One region of the Parviterribacter kavangonensis genome, then DNA from elsewhere that is predicted to be linked to it. Evidence: riboswitches for the same ligand, from Rfam matches in the RefSeq annotation. Region 1 holds a riboswitch; each other region holds the start of a gene.
What was found. Region 1 has a riboswitch for cyclic di-AMP ahead of AC1UE4_RS10850 (DEAD/DEAH box helicase family protein). Riboswitches for the same ligand answer to the same signal wherever they lie in the genome.
Positions count from the first base shown of each region.

Region 2: it holds a riboswitch for cyclic di-AMP, as region 1 does, so the genes downstream of both, AC1UE4_RS01115 (hypothetical protein) here and AC1UE4_RS10850 (DEAD/DEAH box helicase family protein) in region 1, are expected to answer to the same signal.
Region 3: it holds a riboswitch for cyclic di-AMP, as region 1 does, so the genes downstream of both, AC1UE4_RS09850 (M23 family metallopeptidase) here and AC1UE4_RS10850 (DEAD/DEAH box helicase family protein) in region 1, are expected to answer to the same signal.

Region 1 covers NZ_JBXPJA010000001.1:2,110,240-2,117,037, forward strand. Annotated here, with positions in the region: gene AC1UE4_RS10825 (CGNR zinc finger domain-containing protein) at 1-249, opposite strand, end outside; gene AC1UE4_RS10830 (GNAT family N-acetyltransferase) at 372-620, shown strand; gene AC1UE4_RS10835 (AraC family ligand binding domain-containing protein) at 617-1,015, shown strand; gene pspAA (PspA-associated protein PspAA) at 992-1,291, opposite strand; gene AC1UE4_RS10845 (PspA/IM30 family protein) at 1,288-2,046, opposite strand; gene AC1UE4_RS10850 (DEAD/DEAH box helicase family protein) at 2,102-2,632, opposite strand; cyclic di-AMP (ydaO/yuaA leader) riboswitch at 2,667-2,813, opposite strand; gene AC1UE4_RS10855 (hypothetical protein) at 2,859-3,632, opposite strand; gene AC1UE4_RS10860 (cell wall-binding repeat-containing protein) at 3,695-4,885, shown strand; gene AC1UE4_RS10865 (hypothetical protein) at 4,882-5,151, shown strand; gene AC1UE4_RS10870 (hypothetical protein) at 5,161-5,334, opposite strand; gene AC1UE4_RS10875 (LLM class flavin-dependent oxidoreductase) at 5,421-6,440, shown strand; gene xseA (exodeoxyribonuclease VII large subunit) at 6,481-6,798, shown strand, end outside.
Region 2 covers NZ_JBXPJA010000001.1:232,558-239,355, forward strand. Annotated here, with positions in the region: gene AC1UE4_RS01105 (DNA polymerase III subunit alpha) at 1-2,526, shown strand, start outside; gene AC1UE4_RS01110 (c-type cytochrome) at 2,580-3,059, shown strand; cyclic di-AMP (ydaO/yuaA leader) riboswitch at 3,198-3,338, shown strand; gene AC1UE4_RS01115 (hypothetical protein) at 3,349-4,098, shown strand; gene AC1UE4_RS01120 (glutamine synthetase family protein) at 4,142-5,449, shown strand; gene AC1UE4_RS01125 (MMPL family transporter) at 5,409-6,798, opposite strand, start outside.
Region 3 covers NZ_JBXPJA010000001.1:1,913,150-1,919,947, forward strand. Annotated here, with positions in the region: gene glmM (phosphoglucosamine mutase) at 1-703, opposite strand, end outside; gene rpsI (30S ribosomal protein S9) at 704-1,105, opposite strand; gene rplM (50S ribosomal protein L13) at 1,477-1,911, opposite strand; cyclic di-AMP (ydaO/yuaA leader) riboswitch at 2,038-2,206, shown strand; gene AC1UE4_RS09850 (M23 family metallopeptidase) at 2,200-3,465, shown strand; gene AC1UE4_RS09855 (cupin domain-containing protein) at 3,498-3,965, shown strand; gene AC1UE4_RS09860 (hypothetical protein) at 3,978-4,214, opposite strand; gene AC1UE4_RS09865 (inorganic phosphate transporter) at 4,211-5,317, opposite strand; gene AC1UE4_RS09870 (DUF47 domain-containing protein) at 5,326-5,952, opposite strand; gene AC1UE4_RS09875 (L,D-transpeptidase) at 6,046-6,777, opposite strand; gene AC1UE4_RS09880 (hypothetical protein) at 6,777-6,798, opposite strand, start outside.

The sequences.
Region 1 (6,798 bases):
CGCGTAGTCGCCGCCGTGGTGGCCGAGCAGCAGCTCGCGCAGCGCCTCGCGCAGCGCGACCGCCCGCTTCAGCTCCGCCGCGGTGACGCGAAGCTCCGCGGCGTCCGCGCCTCCGAGGCCCTTCTCCGCGGCCCACGCGGCGAGCGCCTCCGGCGTCCCCAGCTCATCGCCCTCCGGCTTCTCCAAGTCCACCGAGTTGACGAACTCGCGGACCACCTCGAGCCGTCCGGGCGCCGCCTGGCTGCTCACGTTCCACCGTCCTCCAACGTTCTCTGATGGCAAGCCATCACGAACCACACTACCAAAAGCGCTTGACTGGTTACGTAACCGGTCATACCATGTAGGTAGTTACGAATCGATCGGAGGCCATCGTGCTCACCCCCTCGCAGTGGAACGCCATGACGATCCGGCCCGCAGGCCCCGAGGACCGTGGCCGGCTGGCCGACCTCGCCGCCCTCGACAGCGCGCGTCCGTTCGCCGGCGACGCGCTCGTCGCCGAGGTCGAGGGCGCGCCCGTCGCCGCGCTCGAGCTGCGCACGGGCCGCGGCATCGCGGACCCGTTCACGCCGAGCGCCAAGCTGCTCGACCTCCTGCGCATCCGCGCCGCGCAGCTGCGATGAGCCATCGCGTCGCGCGGATCGACGAGATCGAACGCCACCGCGTCGTCGACGGGCAGCTGTGGTGGCACCCCGTGCGGGACCACCTCGGCGTGCGCTCGTTCGGCACGAACGCGTACGTCGCCGACGCGGCCGGCGACCTGGTCGTCGAGCCGCACGACGAGGACGAGTTCGAGGAGCTCTACGTCGTCGTGCGCGGGGCCGCGCGGTTCACGGTCGACGGCGAGACGTTCGACGCGCCGCAGGGCGCGCTCGTCCTCGTGACGCCCCCGTCGCAGCGCGTGGCGCACGCGCTCGAGCCGGGCACGACCGTGCTCGCGGTCGGCAACGTGCCCGGCCGGGCGTACGAGGTCAGCGAGTGGGAGACGCGGTGGCTACGCGCTGCCCGGCAGCAGTGAGTCCGGGATCACGCCGTCGCCGCTGAAGTCCCGCTTGGCCTCTTCGAGGTCGGTGTCCTGCGGCGGCAGGATGACGTCGGACTCGCGGAGGTCGTCGTCGGCGAGCTTCGTGCCGCGCGAGCGGACGAGCTCGAGCAGCTGATCGAACAGCTCGCGGTACCGGGCCTCGTCGCCCGCCTCGACCGCCTCGACGACGCGGTTGTCGAGGTCGTTGATCTCCTCGAGCGCGTCGTCCGACAGCTCGAACTGGTCCTCGGTCGCAATGCGGACGATCACTGGTTGCCCCCCTGGCCGAGCTCGCCGGCCGGCTTGGGGCTCTCGCCCGAGCCGAGCTCCGCGCGCATCTTCGACAGCTCGTCGTCGACCGCGCTGGCGCTCGTGAGCTCGCGCAGCTGCTTGTCGATGTCGTCCTCGCCCGAGCCGAGCGCGGTGAGGTCCTCGAACGTCCCGGCCGCCTCCAGCTCCTCGACCGCCGACGCGCGGGCGCGCATCTGCTCGGTCTTGTCCATCGCGCGCTGCATCGCGAGGCCCACGTCGGCCATCTGCTCGCCCACGCCGGTCGCGGCCTCGGAGATCTGCACCTGGGCCTCGGCGGCGGAGTACTGCGCCTTGATGACCTCCTTCTTGGTGCGGAAGGCCTCGATCTTCGCGCGCAGCTTCGCCTCGTTCTCGACGAGCCGTTGCTGCTGGTCCTCGAGCTCGCCGACCTGCTGGTCGAGCGACTGCAGCTCGGTCTGCGCGAGCTGCTTGCGCTCGAGCGCCGCGCGCGCGAGCTCCTCGTTCCCGGCGGCGAGCGCCTGGCGCGCCTGGGTGTCGAGCTTGACGACCTGCTGCTCGAGCTTGCCGCTCTGCATCTGCAGGCGCTTCTTGGACGTCACCACGTCGGCGATGCCCTTCTTGACGTTCTGCAGCAGCTCGAGCTGCTTCTCGTACGAGTAGTCGAGGGTCTCCTGCGGGTCCTCGGCGCGATCGAGGAGCTTGGAGACCTTCGCCTTGACGATGGTGGAGAACCGTCCGCTCATCCCGGGCATGCGGGCACCGTACCAGCGCGCGGGCGCTGGCTTCCGGCGGGTTCCTGCGGGTGGTCTAGAAGCCTTCGGGGTGGCGCGCGCGGAAGCCGCGCGTCGAGCGCAGCGTCGGGCGCCAGCGGGGGCCCTTGCCGCCGCGCGGGTCGCCCGCGGCGCTCGTGTCGAGCCGCAGCCCGGCGATGACGACGAACGCGTGACCGGGGTTCGTGTAGATGGTGATCCACTCGCCCGGGCCGGCCTCTCCCCAGCGCATGAACGAGCCGGAGTCGAGCGGCGACTTCAGCAGCTCGGCGCCGATGAGCGCGTAGGAGACCGTGCCGGAGCAGTCGTAGCCGAAGTCCTCGACCTTGGCGTGGCCGCCACCGTACTTGTAGGGCTTGCCGATGAGGCGGTTCGCCGACGCGATCGCCTCGCGCACCTCGGCCGGCGCGCCGGCGGGAGCGACCGCGAGGCCGTCCTTGCCGATGATCGCCTTCGCGCCGTTCCACGTGGCGCGCTGCGCCTTGACCGGATCCTTGTACGTCGCGCCACCGGTGCTGGCAGCCGACGCTGCGGCGGGGGCAAGCCCCAGCAGCACGGCACAGCTCACGATGGACGCAGCAACGCGGGAACCCCGCAAAACCAACACCTCTCTCGTCGGCCTGCGGGGTTAGCTGACGGGCTGGCGCTGAGAAAGCCTGCGCCTCGCGTCACTCTGGACGCGACTCGCCCCAAACAACGTGGGTCCCCCGCTCCCTGGCCTGTTGCCAGGGATTCGGCATCGGTGCGGCACCGTACCCGATCTGCACGAGAACATGCGCCGCGGTTGTCCTCCGTTACATCGGTTTGCGCCTGTGCACCTTGAGCGCGACGGCCGCCAGAAGCGCCGCGAGCAGCGTTGCGGCGCCCATCCGCAGGCCGAGGGGAAGAGGCGGCGCGCCGCTGCCGCACGCGCGTGCGGACGCGTGGAACCCGGCCGGATCCGCCCATGCCGTCGGGGGATCGCGGTCCTGGAAGGCGGGGCCGCGCGGGCTCGACGCTTCCGCCGGGTTCCACCAGCGCGCCTTGGCGCGTCCCCATCTGCCCGGCCAGCGCACCCACGGCCCGAGTTGGCGCACCAACGGCATGACCACGCGTCCATCTCCGCGCGCCTCGTCGTCGGGATCTGGCCACGGGCGGCCGTGCTCGCCCGGGGTCGGATACGAGGCGTGGGAGCCGTTCGCCACGTAGATCCGGCCCCGCCACGGGCACGCCTCGGCCCACTTGTGCTGCGAGAACGTCGCCACGGCGGGCCCGCGGCCGGTGCCCACCTGCACGAGCTCCCAGTCGCCCTCGTGCCGCCCGGTCCGCAGGATCCCGCGGTCCTGCGGGTTGTCCGCGTAGAGGAGCCAGAACTGCGTCCACGTCCGCCCGTCGGTGCCTCGGACGACGCGGCGGTAGACGACGTCGGGAAGGGGGTCGACGCGCGGGCGCAGCGCGATGCGGTCGCCGGCGACGCGGGCGGTGAGCGCCTCGACCGCCGTCGCGCGGTCGCCCTCGCGGGCGTCGTAGAAGAGGGTGGGCGCCGGGACCGCGCCACCGCGCGTCTGCGCCGCGACGGCTCTCGGCATCTCGATCGGGGGCGGTTCGGAAGCGACGATGGGTGGGAAGCCTGCCGAGTACGTTGTCCCGCGTGCGCCGGCCACTGCTCCTGCTCGCCCTCGTCGCGCTCCTCGCCGGCTGCGGCAAGAAGGACGACGACGCGGGCGACGCCAACCCGATCACGCCGAAGGCGAGCGTCAAGGGCGAGGAGAAGGAGGCCGCGCAGGACCTCGGCTTCCCGGCGTTCGCCACGAAGAACACGACGCGGGTCGGCTCGGCGGACCCGGTCGCGACGGCCGCCGCCGTCGCGCGCGCCGTGTACCCCGGCACCGAGTCGAAGACCCGCCCGCAGGCGGTCGTCCTGGTCGACGGGGACAACTGGCAGGGCGGCGTGGCGGCCGCGGCGCTGATGGCGCAGCCGATCGGCGCGCCGGTGCTGCTCACCGACGGCACCGACCTCCCGGCCGCCACGAAGGATGCTCTGGACGCGCTCGCGCCGACGGGCTCGCGCGCGGCGGGCGGCGCGCAGGTCGTCCGCATCGGCGACGTCGCGCAGCCGGAGGGCCTGAAGTCCAGCGACGTGAAGGGCGGCAACGGGATCGCGCAGGCGGCGGCGATCGACGCATTCCTCTCGGCCGCGCGCGGGCGCACGAGCGACGCGGTCGTCGTCACCGGTACCGACCGGCCCGACCTCGCGGTGCCCGCCGCGGGCTACGCGGCGAAGTCCGGCGACCCGGTCCTCTTCACCGAGCGCGACAGCCTCCCGCCCGCGACGCGCCAGGCGCTCGGCCGCCACCAGCAGCCGAAGATCTACGTGCTCGGCGACGAGAAGATCGTGTCGGCGAGCGTCGAGAAGCAGTTGCGGCGGCTCGGAACGGTCAAGCGGATCGACGGGACGGGCGGCGACGCCACCGCCAACTCGATCGCGTTCGCGCGCTACCTCGACGGAGCGTTCGGCTGGGGCGTCATCGACCCCGGGCACGGGCTCGTGTTCGTCGACGCGAAGCGGCCGATGGACGCGGTCGCCGCGTCGCCGCTGTCGGCCAGCGGCACGTACGGCCCGCTGCTGCTGCACGACGGCTCGTCGAAGGTGCCGCGCGCGCTCGAGAGCTACCTGCTCGACATCCAGCCGGGCTACCGGCGGGATCCGGTGCGCGGGGTCTACAATCGCGGCTGGGTGATCGGGGACGAGACGGCGATGCCGATCGTGACCCAGTCCCGCATCGACGCCCTCCTCGAGATCTCCCCGGAAGACACCGACTCCACGTCGCCCTCATCGTGAGCGAAGCCGAGCATCCCGTCCGTCGCGAGCGCGACGTCACCATCGACGACGTCCGTCAGCTCATGGGCGCGTCGACCCCGCACTTCGCGCTGCAGATCCGCAACCGGATCGCCAAGCTGATCCGCGGGCTCCCCGAGGACCACCCGGCGCGCATCGAGGGCGAGCGCGAGATCCGCCGGCTCACCGCCCTCGGGTTCTCCGGCGAGGTCCGCGGCACGCCGCACGAGGACGGCATCGAGCCGCTGCCCTCGCTGCAGGCGGACTGAGCCCGCCTCCTACTTGCCCTCTTCGCCGCGCTCCGACTGCTCGGGGGCGGGCGTCGTCTCCTGGTTCTGGGCGGGGGTGTCGGTGTTGACGGGGGCGTCGCTCTGCCCGCCGCCGCCGTCGTCGTCCCCGTCGTCGCCGCACGCGGGCGCAGTGATCGCCAGAGCCAGCGCGGCGAGCGCCATCGCGGTCCTCCTGCCTCGAAGGGTCATGGCCCGGGTCCTGCCCGGGCGGCATGGGTTGCATGCCGCCGGTAGGGTCGCGGGCCGCGATGCGCGCCGGGCTCTTCCTCGCCTACTGGCCGTGGTTCTCCCCCGAGGAGCAGGTCTCGCTGTCCGTGCTCGCCGACGATCTCGGGTTCGACTCGGTGTGGATCGCCGAGGCGTGGGGCCAGGACGTCGTCTCGGTGCTCGGGCTGCTGGCCGGGAAGACGGAGCGCGTCGGGCTGGGCACCGCGATCATGCAGATCCCCGCGCGCAAGCCGGCGGCCGCGGCGATGGCGGCGGCGACGCTCGACGTGCTGAGCGGCGGGCGGTTCAGGCTCGGCCTCGGCCTGTCCGGGCCGCAGGTCTCCGAGGGCTGGTACGGCGAGCCGTTCACCCACGGGCTGCGCCGCACCCGCGAGTACGTCGACGTGGTGCGGCGGATCCTCGCGGGCGAGAAGGTGCAGGTGCCGATGCCGGAGGGCCAGCCGGGCATGGGGCTCGGCAAGCCGCTGCGCCTGCTGGCCAAGCCGGTGCAGGAGCGGATCCCGATCTACCTCGGCGCGATCGGCCCGAAGTCGATCGAGCAGACCGCGCGGATCGCCGACGGGTGGCTTCCCGCCTTCCTCGATCCGCGCAACCCGGACGTGCTGCTCGGCCCGATGCGGGCGGGGCTCGAGGCCGCCGGCCGGACCGGCGACGACTTCGACGTCGCCGCCGCGGTGCCGGTCGCCATCGCCGACGACCTCGACGCGGCGCGCGACGCGGTGCGTCCGTGGCTCGCCTTCTACCTCGGCGCGATGGGCGCGCGCGAGAAGAACTTCTACGTCGACCTCGCCGACCGCTACGGACACGGCGACGTCGCCCGCGAGGTCCAGACGCGCGTCCTCGACGGCGACCGCATGGGCGCCGCCGGCGCGTTGACCACAGACCTCATCGACGCCACCGCGCTGGCCTGCACGCCCGCCACCCTCGACGACCGCCTCGCCGAGTACGAGCGCGCCGGCGTCACCACCCTCCTCGCGATCCCCGCCGGCGACCGCGACGCGACGGTCCGCGCCCTCGCCGCCGCGGCCGTCCCCGCCTGAATCCCTTTCCGTCCGCGGCGCGCGGGATGCTGCTGCGTCCATGTCTGCGCCCTTGACGGAGCGGCCGGCGGGGATCCCCGGATCCGAGCTCTCCGGGCCCTTCGCGGTCGGGGTCTACGCCGCGAAGCTCCGCGGCTGGCTGCGCGAGCGCGCGCGGGTGCAGCTGTTCGGCGAGGTGTGGAACCTCCGCGTCACGAAGACGCGCGTGTGGTTCGAGCTGCGCGACGCGACCGGCGCGCTGCCGTGCGCGATGTGGCGCGACGACTTCGAGGCGCTGCAGCTGGGCGAGGGCGCGCTCGCGAACGGGTCGCAGGTCGTGGTCGCCGGCGGGCTCGACTACTACCCCGGCTCGCGCACG
Region 2 (6,798 bases), 1.9 Mb from region 1:
TTCGACCTGACGAGCGACCTCGGCTACCGCTACCCCGGCGCGGAGGACGACCGCGCCGACCGGACGCTCGCCGAGATCTGCGACGCGCGCTTCGACGGCCGCTACCCGCACGGCAGCCGCCACCGGGCCGAGGCGCAGCGGCGCCTGGAGACGGAGCTGCGGCTGATCGCCCACCTCGGCCTCTCCGGGTTCTTCAACCTCCATCACGAGCTGCTCGAGCTCGCGCGGGAGGTTGCCTGCGAGGTCCGGGGGCCGAGCGCGGCGCGCCAGGTGCTCCCGCCCGGCCGCGGCCGCGGGTCCAGCGTCTCGTCGATCGTCTGCTACCTCACCGGCCTCTCGCACGTCGATCCGGTGAAGAACGACCTGCTGCTCGGCCGCTTCCTCAACGAGGAGATCGTGTCGCTGCCGGACATCGACCTCGACTTCCCGCGCGACGTGCGCGAGGTGCTGCTGCCGCGCGTGCACGACCGCTACGGCCGCGACCGCGCGGCGCTCGTCGCCGCCTTCCCGACGTACAAGGCGCGCGGCGCGATCCGGGAGATCGGCAAGGCGCTCGGCCTGCCGCCCGGCGAGATCGAGCGGGTCGCGCGCGGCTCGGAGGCGTGGGCGAACGACGTGGAGAAGGACATCGAGGTCGCGCTCGGCGAGGGGCGCGGCGAGGGACGGTGGGGGTGGCTCGCGCGCCTGGCCGAGGAGGCGCACGGTCTGCCGCGCCACCTCTCGCAGCACTCCGGCGGGATGATCGTCGCGACCCGCCCGCTCGTCGACTGCTGCCCCGTCGTGCCGGCCTCGATGACCGGGCGGCAGATGGTCCACTGGGACAAGGACTCGTGCTCGGACGCGGGGTTCCTGAAGATCGACTTCCTCGGGTTGGGGATGCTCTCGGCGGTCGAGCGCTGCGTCGACCTCATCGCGAAGCGCACCGGCGAGATCATCGATCTGTCGCAGATCCCGTACGACGACGCCGGGACGTTCGCGTCGATCCAGGAGGCCGACACCACCGGCGTCTTCCAGATCGAGAGCCGTGCGCAGATGGCCTCGCTGCGCCGGACGCGGCCGGAGACGCTCGAGGAGATCACGATCCAGGTCGCGATCGTCCGGCCCGGCCCGATCCAGGGCGGCGCGGTCAACCCGTACATCGAGCGCCGCCAGCGGCTGCGCGAGGACCCGTCGTTCGAGGTGCCCTACGAGCACCCGTCGCTCGAGCCCGTGCTGAAGGAGACGCTCGGCGCGATCATCTTCCAGGACCAGGTCATCGAGGTCGCGATGGCGTTCGCCGGGTTCTCGCCCGGCGAGGCCGAGGGGCTGCGCCGGGCGATGAGCCGCAAGCGGTCCGAGGCGGCGATCATGGCCCACCACGACGCCTTCGTCGCGGGCGCGCAGGCGCGGCACGACGACGTGACGCCCGAGCTGGCCGAGCGCGTCTGGAGCATGGTCGTCGGCTTCTCCGGCTTCGGCTTCCCCAAGGCGCACGGCGCCGCGTTCGGGTTGCTCGCCTACCAGTCGGCCTGGCTGCGGGTCCACCATCCGCTCGAGTTCCTCTGCGCCCTGCTGGATGAGCAGCCGATGGGCTTCTACCCCTCCGACGCGCTCATCCACGAGGCGCAGCGGCGTGGGATCGAGGTCCGGCCGCCCGACATCGCGTGCAGCGCGGTCGGCTGCACGATCGAGGAGGAGAGCGTCCGCGTCGGCCTCGCCTACGTCCTCGGGGTGCGGGCGGACGAGGTCGCGGAGCTCGTCAGGGCGCGCGAGGAGGGCGGGCCGTTCCGGTCGCTGGAGGACCTGGCGTCGCGCGCGGGCGCGGGGCGGTCGGCGCTGGACACGCTCGCGTGGTCGGGGGCGTGCGACGGGCTGGCGGGGGACCGGCGGACGGCGCTGTGGCGGCTCGGGATCGCCGCGCCCGGCCGCAAGCTCGAGCGGGACGGGTCGGCGGTGCAGCTGTCGCTCGGGCTCGACCTCCCGGCGCCGCCGAAGCTCAAGCGGCTCGGGGCGTGGGACGAGATGATCGCCGACTACGCGACGACCGGGATCAGCGTCGACGTCCATCCCGTCGGCCTCATGCGCGAGGCGCTGTCCGGCCGCGGCGCGGTGTCGAGCCGCGACCTCGAGTCCCTGCCGCACCGCAAGCAGGTGCGGATCGGCGGGCTCGTCGTCGCGCGCCAGCGGCCGGGGACCGCGAAGGGCGTCGCGTTCATCCTCCTCGAGGACGAGCTCGGCACGGTGAACCTCGTCGTGCCGCCGAACGTCTACGAGCGCGACCGCCTCGCCGTCCGGTCCGAGCCGCTCGTGATGGCCGTGGGCCGCGTCGAGAAGTTCGCCTCGGCGGGCGGCGCGATCAACGTCGTCGTCGACCGCCTCACCGCGCTCGAGGCGCCGGACCGGATCGCCGCCGAGGTCACGGAGCTCGCGATCGTCGGCGGCGAGCGCGAGGAGGAGCTGCCGAAGGTCGCCGCCGCAGGGGGCGGAGGGGACTTCCGCGCCGTCGCCCCGCCGGTCTTGTCGTTCACCCAGGGGAGGAAGCGATGATCCGGCCGACCCGCGCGACTTGCGTCGGCCCGACTGGGTAAGTTCCCGCTCCGATGGCCACCGCGATCTTCGTCCTTGCCTTCGTTCTGCTCGGTCTTGCCGTGGTGCTCGCCGCCATGCGCGCCGGGCGCGGCCGCACGTCCTCGAGCGAGCCCGGCCGCGGCAGCCGCCGAGCCGTGTACGTCCTCACGGGCCTGTCGGTGCTGCTCTTCGCCGTCGCGATCCCGCTTGCCGTCGGCATCGACGGCGCGGACCAGGCGGAGGCCGGCCCGGTGAAGCTCAACGCCGGCCAGGAGGCGGGGCGCAAGCTCTTCTCGCAGTCCTGCCAGCAGTGCCACACGCTCAAGGCAGCGCACGCGACGGGCCGGGTCGGGCCGAACCTCGACGCGCTCCGCCCGCCGAAGGCGCTGATCCTCGACGCCATCAAGAACGGCCGCGCGCAGGGTCGCGGCCAGATGCCCGCGCTGCTCTTCACGGGCAACGACGCGGAGAAGGTCGCCGACTTCGTGGCGGCCACCGCGGGCCGCGGCTAGACGTCCCGAACACCCGGGCGCGGTGACGAAACCGCGCAACATGCGGGGTTGCAGGACTTCATAACTCCGGTGCGTTTGCAGGAACTTCGGCCCCTGCTACGATCCCGCCGCGTCAGACCGCTGAGTCCATCCGGGGCGTTCGTGAGGATGCGGACGTACCGACTGGAGCGGGGGACCCAACTGTTGGGGCGAATCGTCTTGCCTTCCGGGCAAGGAGTAGCGCTGCTCTTCCGGCGCGAGCCCGTCAGCTAACCCCGTAAGCACGAGGAACGAGGAAGACGACACCGGCATGAGCGAGACCACGGACCGCCCCTGGTGGGAGGACGTGCAGCACCTTCGCCCGCAGGAGAGCGGGACAGTCGCCGACGGCGCCAAGCAGCACGCGCCGACCGGCCGCTTCCGCCGTGCCACGGCGCCGCTCGCGGAGGCTCGCGAGATGATGGAGACGCGCGAGCTGGTGGCCGAGACGGGCCGCCGCCCGAAGGTGGACTTCGACTTCGACGCCGGGCTCGCCTCGCTGCTCGACCCTCCGGCGAAGACGGAGGAGCCGGGCCGCTTCGAGTGGATCGATCTCGGCGCGGACCATGCGCCGGCGACGGAGTCGTGGCTCAATCTCGATGAGGAGACGTCGCAGGCCAAGCCGCTCGACGACCAGCGCGCCTGGCTGACCGACGACGACCGCGCCAGCGGGTGGGACCTCGACGACTGGACGGTGTCCGAGCCGCCCCCGCCCGGCACGCGCAAGACGATCGAGATCCGCGGCCAGGCCGACGGCCTCGCGGGCGTCCCCGCGGTCCCCGCCGCCCGCGCCAGCGGCGTGCCCGCCGGCGCCGGCCGCCGGCGTCCCTCGCGCTCGCCCGCCGACCGGCTCGCCGGCCGCCCGGACCGGATCGCGCTCTACGCGTTCCTGCTCGGCTTGCTGCTCATCGCCATCGCCGCGATCGGCACGCCGAAGGCCAACGCCGCGACGATCGACACGGCCGCGGCCGCCCAGCAGGCGCCCGCGCTCGTCGTCACCGTCGACGCCGCGCAGCACTAGCCCGCTCGCGGCGAGGCGCCGCCGCCCACTACTCTCTCGCGCCATGCCGAGCGCCGCCCACGTGCTCTCGCTCGTCCACGAGCGCGACATCCGCTTCGTCCGCCTGTGGTTCACGGACATCCTCGGCCAGCTCAAGTCGTTCAGCGTCGGCCGCGACCAGATCGAGCGCGCGATGCGCGACGGCGTCCCGTTCGACGGCTCCTCCATCACCGGCTTCAACCCGGTCGAGGAGTCGGACATGATCGCGATGCCCGACCCCGAGACGTTCGCGATCCTCCCGTGGCGTCCCGAGGAGCAGGGCGTCGCGCGCGTGTTCTGCGACGTCCTCACGCCGGAGGGCACGCCGTACGAGGGCGACCCGCGTCACGTGCTCAGGCGCGCGCTCGAGCGGATGCACGCGCTCGGCTTCGACGGGTTCAACGTCGGCGTCGAGCCGGAGTACTTCCTCTTCCGCGACCGCCAGACCGCGGAGCCCCTCGACGAGGGCGGCTACTTCGACCTCACGACGCTCGACGCCGGCACCGACGTCCGGCGCGAGACGGTCCTCGCGCTCGAGCAGCTCGGCATCCACGTCGGCAGCTCCCACCACGAGGGCGGCCCGAGCCAGCACGAGATCGCGCTGTCGTCCGAGGGCGCGCTGCAGATGGCCGACAACGTCATGACGGCCCGCATCACCGTCAAGGAGTACGCGATCGCCGAGGGCTGGCACGCGACGTTCATGCCCAAGCCGCTCGAGGGCGAGAACGGCAGCGGCATGCATACGCACCTCAGCCTCACGAAGGACGGCAAGGACGCGTTCGTCGCGGAGGACGACCCCTACGGCCTCTCCGCCGTCGGCCGCGGCTTCATCGCCGGACAGCTGCGCCACGCGCGCGAGCTCAGCGCCGTCTTCGCGCAGTGGGTCAACTCGTACAAGCGGCTCGTGCCCGGGTTCGAGGCGCCGGTCTACGTCGCGTGGAGCCGCCGCAACCGCTCCGCGCTCGTCCGCGTCCCGCCGCGCGCCGCCCACATGGAGCTGCGCTGCCCCGACCCGGCGTGCAACCCGTACCTGACGTTCGCGGCGCTGCTGCAGGCCGGCCTCGAGGGGATCGAGAAGGGCTACGAGCTGCCCGAGCCGATGGAGAAGAACCTCTACCACCTCGCCCCGGACGACCGGCGCCGGGTCGGCATCGAGCAGCTGCCCGAGACGCTCGGCGAGGCGATCGAGGTCGCGGCGGAGTCCGAGCTCGTGCTCCGCACGCTCGGCGAGCACATGTTCAACCGCTTCATCGAGCTCAAGCGGCAGGAGTGGGAGGACTACCGGGTGCAGGTCACCCCGTGGGAGCTTCGGCGCTACCTGCCGGTGCTCTGACCTCGCCGCCGTCCTCGCGCGCCAGCCGCGACGGCCACCAGATCCGCGGCCCGAGGTCGAAGACCAGCGCCGGCACGAGGATCGACCGCACGATGAACGTGTCGAGCAGCACGCCGAACGCGATCACGAACCCGATCTCGGTCAGGAAGGTGAGCGGCAAGACCGCGAGCACCGCGAACGTGCCCGCCAGCACGATGCCCGCCGACGTGATGACGCCGCCGGTGACGGCGAGGCCGCGCAGCATGCCGTTGCGCGTGCCGTGGCGCAGCGTCTCCTCGCGCACGCGCGCCATCAGGAAGATGTTGTAGTCGACCCCCAGCGCCACGAGGAAGATGAAGGCGAAGAGCGGCAGCGACGGGTCGCTCCCGGGGAAGCCGAAGATCACGTCGAACACGATCGCGCCGACGCCGAGCGCCGCGAGGAACGAGAGGACGACGGTGATGACGAGCAGCACCGGCGCGACGACGGCCCGCAGCAGCACGACGAGGATGAGCAGGACGATCGCGAGCGTGATCGGCGGGATGAGCCGCGTGTCGTCCGCCGCCGCCTGACGAAGGTCGTACTCGACCGCGGTCGGCCCGCCGACGAGCGCGCCCGGCGCCGCCGCGCGCACCGCCCGGCGGAGCTTCGGCATCACGTCGAAGGCCTCGGTCGAGTACGGGTCCATCCGCAGGAACGCCGCCAGCTGCACCCCCTCGGGCCCGGACGCGACCGGCCGTTCCGGCACCGCGCTGACGCCGTCGACGCCCTGCGCCGCCGTGACGACGGCGCCGATCCGGTCCCTCTCGTCCGGGGGCACGACGATGTCCGTGGGCGACGCCTGGCCGGCGGGGAACGCCTCCGCGATCAGGTCCTGGCCCTCGATCGACTCGACGCTGTCGCGGAACGAGTTCGACTGGGTCAGGCCGGTCGAGAAGTTGAGCAGCCCGAGCGCAAGGATGACCAGCAGCAGCACGCCGGCGCCGCCGATCAGCCGCGGTCGCGCGGCGACCCGCTCGCCGATCCGCCGCCAGAAGCCGTGCGTCTCGTCGACGGTCCGCTCGCGCGCGTGCATCCGGTGCTCGAAGCGCCCGATGAACGATCGCGCGGGCTTCGGCTGCTCGCCCGGCGCGTAGGGGATGAAGGGCCAGAACGGGCGCCGCCCGACGATCGTCAGCAGCGCGGGCAGGAACGTCAGCATCGTGAGCAGCGCGACGGCGATCCCCATCGCGCCCGTCGGGCCGAGGCCCGCCGTCCCGTTCACCTTCGCCAGCATGAGCGCGAGCAGCGCGACCATCACGGTCAGGCCGGAGGCGAGGATCGCCGGCCCGGCGCGGTGAAGGGCCAGCGCCATCGCCTCGTGCTTGTCC
Region 3 (6,798 bases), 200 kb from region 1:
CGCCGTCGAACGCGAAGCCGACGTCGTGGCCGTCGATGCGCGACGCGAGCGCCTCGACGTGGGTCGAGCCGACGCCCTCGTTGATGTTGCGCCCGTCGGGCTGCTCGGCGAGCACGGTCACCGTGGCCCCGAGGCGGCGGAAGATCTCGGGCGCGACGCGGTACGTCGCGCCGTTCGCGCAGTCGAGCAGGACCCGCACGCCGGACAGGTCGAGCCCGCTGAAGCGCGTGTGCAGCTCGCGCAGGTAGTCCTCGGTCGTGCCGTGCAGCGTGCGCACGCGGCCGATCGAGGCGCCGCGGCCGTCGTCGGAAGCGAGGCGCGCCTCGATCGCCAGCTCCGTCTCGTCGGACAGCTTGAAGCCGTCCCCGCCGAAGAACTTGATCCCGTTGTCGCGGTACGGGTTGTGCGACGCCGAGATGACGGCGGCGAGGTCGAACCCGTAGCGGCGCACGAGCAGCGGCGCGGCCGGCGTCGGCAGCACGCCGCCGACCAGGACCTCCCCGCCCGCCGAGCTGACGCCCGCGCCGAGCGCGGCCTCCAGCATCTCGCCCGACTCGCGCGTGTCGCGGATGACGAGCACGCGCGGGTGCTCGCCGGCGATCTCCGCGGTCGCCGCGCGGCCGAGCCGGACGGCCAGGTCGGCCGTGAGCAGCTCGCCCGCGACGCCGCGGACGCCGTCGGTCCCGAAGAACCGCCGCGCCAACTAGCGCTTGCTGAACTGCGGCCGCTTGCGGGCCTTCTTGAGGCCGGCCTTCTTGCGCTCCTTGGCGCGCGCGTCGCGCGTCAGGAAGCCGCGGCGCTTGAGCTCGGACCGCAGGTTCGGGTCCGCCTCGAGCAGCGCGCGCGAGATGCCGTGCCGGAGCGCGTCGGCCTGCGCCGCGACGCCGCCGCCGTGCATGCGGGCGATGACGTCCATCCGCTCCTCGTAGCCCACCGTCTCCAGGGGCTGGCGGATGTTGCGCTGCAGGGTCGCGCGGGGGAAGTAGTCGTTCAGCGTCTTGCCGTTGATCGTGTAGGCGCCGTTGCCGGGCTTGAGGATCACGCGGGCGATCGCCGTCTTGCGCTTGCCGGTCGCCTTGTAGCGGGCGTCGGCGGCGAGGTCGATGGTGACGGCCGCGATCGGCTCGTCGACGGTGTCCTCGTCGGCGGCCGCGAGGATCTCCTCGGCGGCGGCGTCGAGGTCCTCCTCGTCGCCGTAGGCGGAGCGGCGGAAGGCTTCCTCGCCCTCCGGGACGATGTCGACCTCGAGGTCCATGCCCGGGATGGCCGGCTTGACGCGCGGCGTGGGCTCGTCCTCTTCGAGGTCCTCCTCGTCGTCGCCCTCGGCGTCCGCGTCGGCCGCGGGCTGCTCCTCGGCGGGCGCCTCGGCCTGCGGCTGCTCCTCCGCGGGAGCCTCTGAAGTCGTCTCCTCGGGAGCCTCGGGAGCGGCGGTCTCCTCGCGCTCCTGCTCCTCGGGCTGCTCGGGCGTCTGGTCGCTCACTGCGACAGCTCCATCGGTTGCGGCTTCTGCGCCTGGTGCGGATGGTCCGGCCCCGCGTAGACCTTGAGCTTGGTCAGCTGCTTGCGGGCCAGGCGGTTGCGGGGGAGCATCCCCTTGACCGCGATCCGGATGATCTCCTCCGGCCGGCGCTCGATCATGTCCTGGAAGGTGCGCACCTTCAGGCCACCCGGGTAGCCGGAGTGGCGGTAGTACTTCTTGTCGGTGCGCTTGTCGCCGGAGACGCTGATCTTCTCGGCGTTCACGACGACGACGAAGTCGCCGGTGTCGATGTGCGGCGTGTACTCGGGCTTGTTCTTGCCGCGGAGCGCGTCGGCGATCTGGGTCGCGAGACGGCCGAGCGTCTGCCCGGTCGCGTCGACGACGAGCCAGTTGCGCTCGCGATCGGTGGGCTTGGCGACGTAGGTCTTCATGGCGTGCGAGAAGGCGCGATCGGACGCGCGGCGGGACAGCATAGAAGGTTGCGCCCGCAGGGCATGTGACGCCTGCGGCGAACCCTTCCCCCGGTGCCGTGAAGGCGCCGGTGGACTATGCACACTCCCGCGCCATCGCCGAGCTCGCGTGCGGGAAGCACGCGGGACGGGGGAACCGATGGGCGCCCGAGGGATCGGGTGTCCGTGGGGCGAGTCCGGGCCTGCTGGCCCGGTAGCGCAGCGTGCCGCAGCGCGAGCCCGACAGCTAACCCCGTAGGCGATCCATCCATGATGATCGTTCGCAACGGGGCTTCGGCGGCGCGTGGGCGCCGCTACGTGGTGGCACTGCTGGCCGCGGCATTCGCCGTGCCCGCCGCGCCTGCCTTCGCCGGCAACGGCGGCGTCTCGGCCACCGACGCCGGCACGATCACCGCGGTCACCTGCCGGTCGAGCTGCGACGACGACGCGAGCGTCCTCCCGCGCGGCGTGGTCCGCATCGCCGGCCGCGGTCTCGGCGACGCCCGCCAGGTCATCTTCGTCGGCGCCCCCGGCAACGCCGACGACGTCATCGCCCCCGTCCGCCGCGCGCGGGCGCGCACCGTCGACGTCAGGGTGCCGGAGAGCGCGCCGAGCGGCCGCGTCCGGCTGCGCACCGCCGACGGCGCGCAGTCGGCGCCGAGCACCGACCTCATCACCGTGCTGCCGGCTCCGGTGGCGCCGACCGCCAAGCGCATCGAGGCGCAGTCGCTGGCCGCCGACGACGGCGCCGCACCGCTGAGCGACGCGTCGGCCGACCTCGACAACAGCGACCGCATCGACGGGCAGGTCGTGCAGTCGAAGGTCTTCTTCGGCGGCTTCGCCAAGGCGACGTTGCGCTACGTCGTCACCGGCGGCGCGCCGCTCGACGTCGCCGTCGAGGTGCTGCGCGCGGGCTCGACCACGCCGGTCGCGCGCTGGATGTCGAGCCAGGTCGCCCCGGGGATCGAGCAGCGCATCCAGTGGGACGGCACGAGCAACGGCCGCGTCGTCCCGCGCGGCAAGTACGAGTTCCGCATCGCGCCGCTGACCGCCACGGCTGCCGGCAGCGACGGCGCCACCGAGCCGGTCGTCGAGGACGCGTTCCGGTTCCTCGACCACAAGTTCCCCGTCCGCGGCCCGCACGACTACGGCCAGTCGGGCGCCCGCTTCGGCGCCGGGCGCGCCGGCCACATGCACCAGGGCCAGGACGTCATGGCCCCGTGCGGGACGCCGCTCGTCGCCGCGCGCGGCGGCGTCGTCGTCCGCAACGCCTGGCAGGGCAACGCCGGCAACTACCTCGTCATCGACGGCGACGGCACGGACGTCGACTACGCGTACATGCACTTGAGCGAGCCGTCGCTCGTCGCCAAGGGCGAGCGCGTCCGCACCGGCCAGCGGATCGGCAACGTCGGCGACACCGGCGACGCGCACGGCTGCCACCTGCACTTCGAGATGTGGTCCGCCCCGGGCTGGTACGAGGGCGGCAGCCCGTTCGACCCGCTCGCCAGCCTGAAGGCCTGGGACGCCGAGAGCTGACGCCCGGCGGCGTGCTCGGCGATCATCGCCGCATGCAGCGCATCAACATCGCCGCCGAGCCCTCCGAGACCGACCCGGACGACCCGCCCGGCTTCAAGGCCGCGATGCTCCGCCTCGGGACGCGCCTGGGCGCGAAGAGGACGGGCATCAGCGTCTACGACCTCCCGCCGGGCGAGAAGCTCTGCCCGTACCACTACGAGCACGGCGAGGAGGAGTGGCTGCTCGTGCTGGAGGGGCGTCCGAGCGTCCGCCATCCGGACGGCACCGACGAGCTCGAGGCGTGGGACGCCGTCTTCTTCCCGCCCGGCCCGGCCGGCGCGCACCAGATCCGCAACGACAGCGACGCGCCCGCCCGCGTGCTCATGTTCTCCGACGTCGTCGTCCCGACCGCGACGACCTACCCCGACAGCGACAAGATCGGGATCTGGACCGGCAACCGCGCGGAGGACGTCATGGTCCGGCGGTCCGCGAACGTCGACTACTGGGACGGGGAGACTTGACCCCGCCCACCCCTACTTGGCGATGATCACGACGATGCCGGCCACCGCGGTCCCGGCGAAGGCGATCCCCGCCAGCACCGCCAGGACGCCGTAGGCGAAGGCCGTGCCGGTCGCACCGGCGCGGTTGGCGTCGGCGGCGCGCGTCGCGCCGAGCACCACGAGCGAGAACACCGTCGCGACCACGATCGACGCGAGCGGCGCCACCCAGGCGAGCTCGAGCAGCGCTCCGACGTCGATCGAGGCGATCACGACTGCGCCGCCGTGACCGCGGGACCGCGCTGCAGCCGGCGACCGAAGGCCGCCGCGATGACGCCAAGCACGCCGAGCGAGACGACGACGGGGCCGAGCGCGCCCGTTCCGAAGATCCGGGTCAGGCCGTAGGCCGCCGCGCCGATCGCGCCGGCGCACGGCAGCGTGAGCACCCATGCGAGCGCGATGTTGCCCGCGACGCCCCACCGAACCGCCGAGAGGCGGCGGGCCGCGCCCGCGCCCATGACGCCGCCGGAGATGACGTGCGTCGTCGAGAGCGGGTAGCCGAGGTGCGACGCGGTCAGCACGACCGCCGCGCCGGCGCCCTGCGCCGAGAAGCCCTGGGCGGGATCCATCTTGATGATGCGGCTGCCCATCGTCCTGATGATCCGCCAGCCGCCGGAGTACGTGCCGAGCGCGATCGCCATGGCCGACGAGACCACGACCCAGGTCGGCACGTCGAAGTTGTCGGCGTCGAGGTTGCCGTTCGCGATGAGCGCGAGCGTGATGATGCCCATCGTCTTCTGCGCGTCGTTCGTGCCGTGCGCGAGCGAGAACATCGAGCTCGAGACGAGCTGGCCGAGCCGGTAGCCGCGGTTCACGGGCCCCGGCCGCACGCGGCCGACGATGCGGTAGGCGATGATGATCGCGATCCCCGCCGCCGTGAAGGCGATGACCGGCGCCACGAGCGCGGGGATGATCACCTTCTCGAGCAGGCCGTCGCCGAGGATCGCGTCCGGGCCCTCCGCCGCGAGGGCCGCGCCGGCGACGCCGCCGATGAGGGCGTGCGACGAGCTGGACGGCAGGCCGAAGTACCACGTCGCGAGGTTCCAGGCGATCGCGCCGATGAGGCCGCCGAAGACGATCGTGGGCGTGATGACGTCGGCCTCGACGATGCCCTTCGCGACCGTCGCGGCGACCTCGAGCGAGATGAACGCGCCGGCGAAGTTCAGGATCGCGGCGAGCGCCACCGCGGACCGCGGCGCCATCGCCCGGGTCGACACCGCGGTCGCGATCGCGTTCGCCGTGTCGTGGAAGCCGTTCGTGAAGTCGAAGGCGAGCGCAGTCGCCACGACGATGACGAGGATGACGTCGTCGCCCACCGGACCGCCTAGCGGTTCTTGATGACGATGCCCTCGAGGACGTTCGCCACCTGCTCGGCGGCGTCGATCGCTTCCTCGAGGCGCTCGAAGATGTCCTTCCAGCGAATGACGACCATCGGGTCGACACCCCGATCGAAGAGCGACGCCATCGCCTCGCGGACGGCGCGGTCGCCGTCGTTCTCGAGCCGGTGGATCTCGACGATGTAGTGCGAGATGTCGTCGAAGTTGCGCATCCGCGGCATCGCCTCGACGATCTGGCGGCACGCGTCGCGCAGGATCCGCGCGAGCAGCTGCGCCTGGTCCATCGGCGCTTCGATCTTGTAGAGGACGAGGAAGTCCGAGACCTCGTCGGTGAGGTCGATGACGTCGTCCAGCGCCGAGGCGAGCTCGAGGATGTCCTCGCGGTCGATCGGCGTGACGAACGTCTGGTTGAGCCGGTTGATCACGTCGTGCGTGATGCGGTCGCCCTCCTGCTCGCACAGGAGGATGTCCCGGCTCATCTGGGACGTCTCGGGGAAGCCGCGGAGCATCTCCTCGAGGAGCTCCGCGCCGCGAGCGACGTTGGCGGCCTGCTCCTCGAAGAGATCGAAGAACAGCCGGTCCTTGGGGGTGAACACCTGCGACAGCCGGGCCATCGGGCGGCGAGTCTATGTCAAAGCCGTGTGAAAGCCCGGTTGCCGCGTCGGGAACCGGCACTTCACCCTGCATCCTGCGCGAGATTCGCGGTCTCAGAGGATGTGAACCGGGGTGCCGATCGGCATCCGGCGCTTGAGCTGCAGGATCTTCGCGTTCGGGATCCGGATGCACCCGTGGGACGGACGTCCCGGGATCAGCTGCGGCTGGTTCGTTCCGTGGATCCCGATCACGCCGCCGCCGGGCCAGTCGCTGAGGCCGGAGTAGGCGCTGGTCCCGAACGCCCACGGGCCGTAGGCGCGGCCGTCGCCGCGCAGCAGCTCGCGGATGTAGAACCGCCCCTTCGGTGTGGGCGTCGACGCCGCGCCGACGCCGATCCGCGAGGACCAGATCTTGCGGCTGCGCTTGCGCAGCGTGGCGGTCAGCGTGCCGCGGTTGATCGTCAGGTGCGTCGTGACGCGGTTGAATGGGCCGAGCGACGTGCGCGGGACCCAGCCGGTGCGGCCGTTCGGCCGTCCGGGGATGCGCACCTTCACCCACTCCCGTCCGTCGACCTTCTGACTGGCGAGCGCCATGTAGACCTCGGCGAGGCCGTCCTCGGTGCGCCAGCGCAGGCGCCCGACGGGCCGCGCGCCGCCCGACGGCCGCTTGCGGATCGGGCTGATGTTGAACGTGTGCGCCCAGCGGGTGATCGTGCGCTCGTTGGAGAGCCGCTTGACCGCGGACACCTTCGCCGCGGTGGGCGGCTGCGGGTCCGCGGCCCGGGCCGTCGCCGCCGGGAGGGCGGCGACGGCGAGCAGCGCGCAGAGTCTCCGGGACCGCCGCATCAGCCCGTGAAGCGGGGGCTG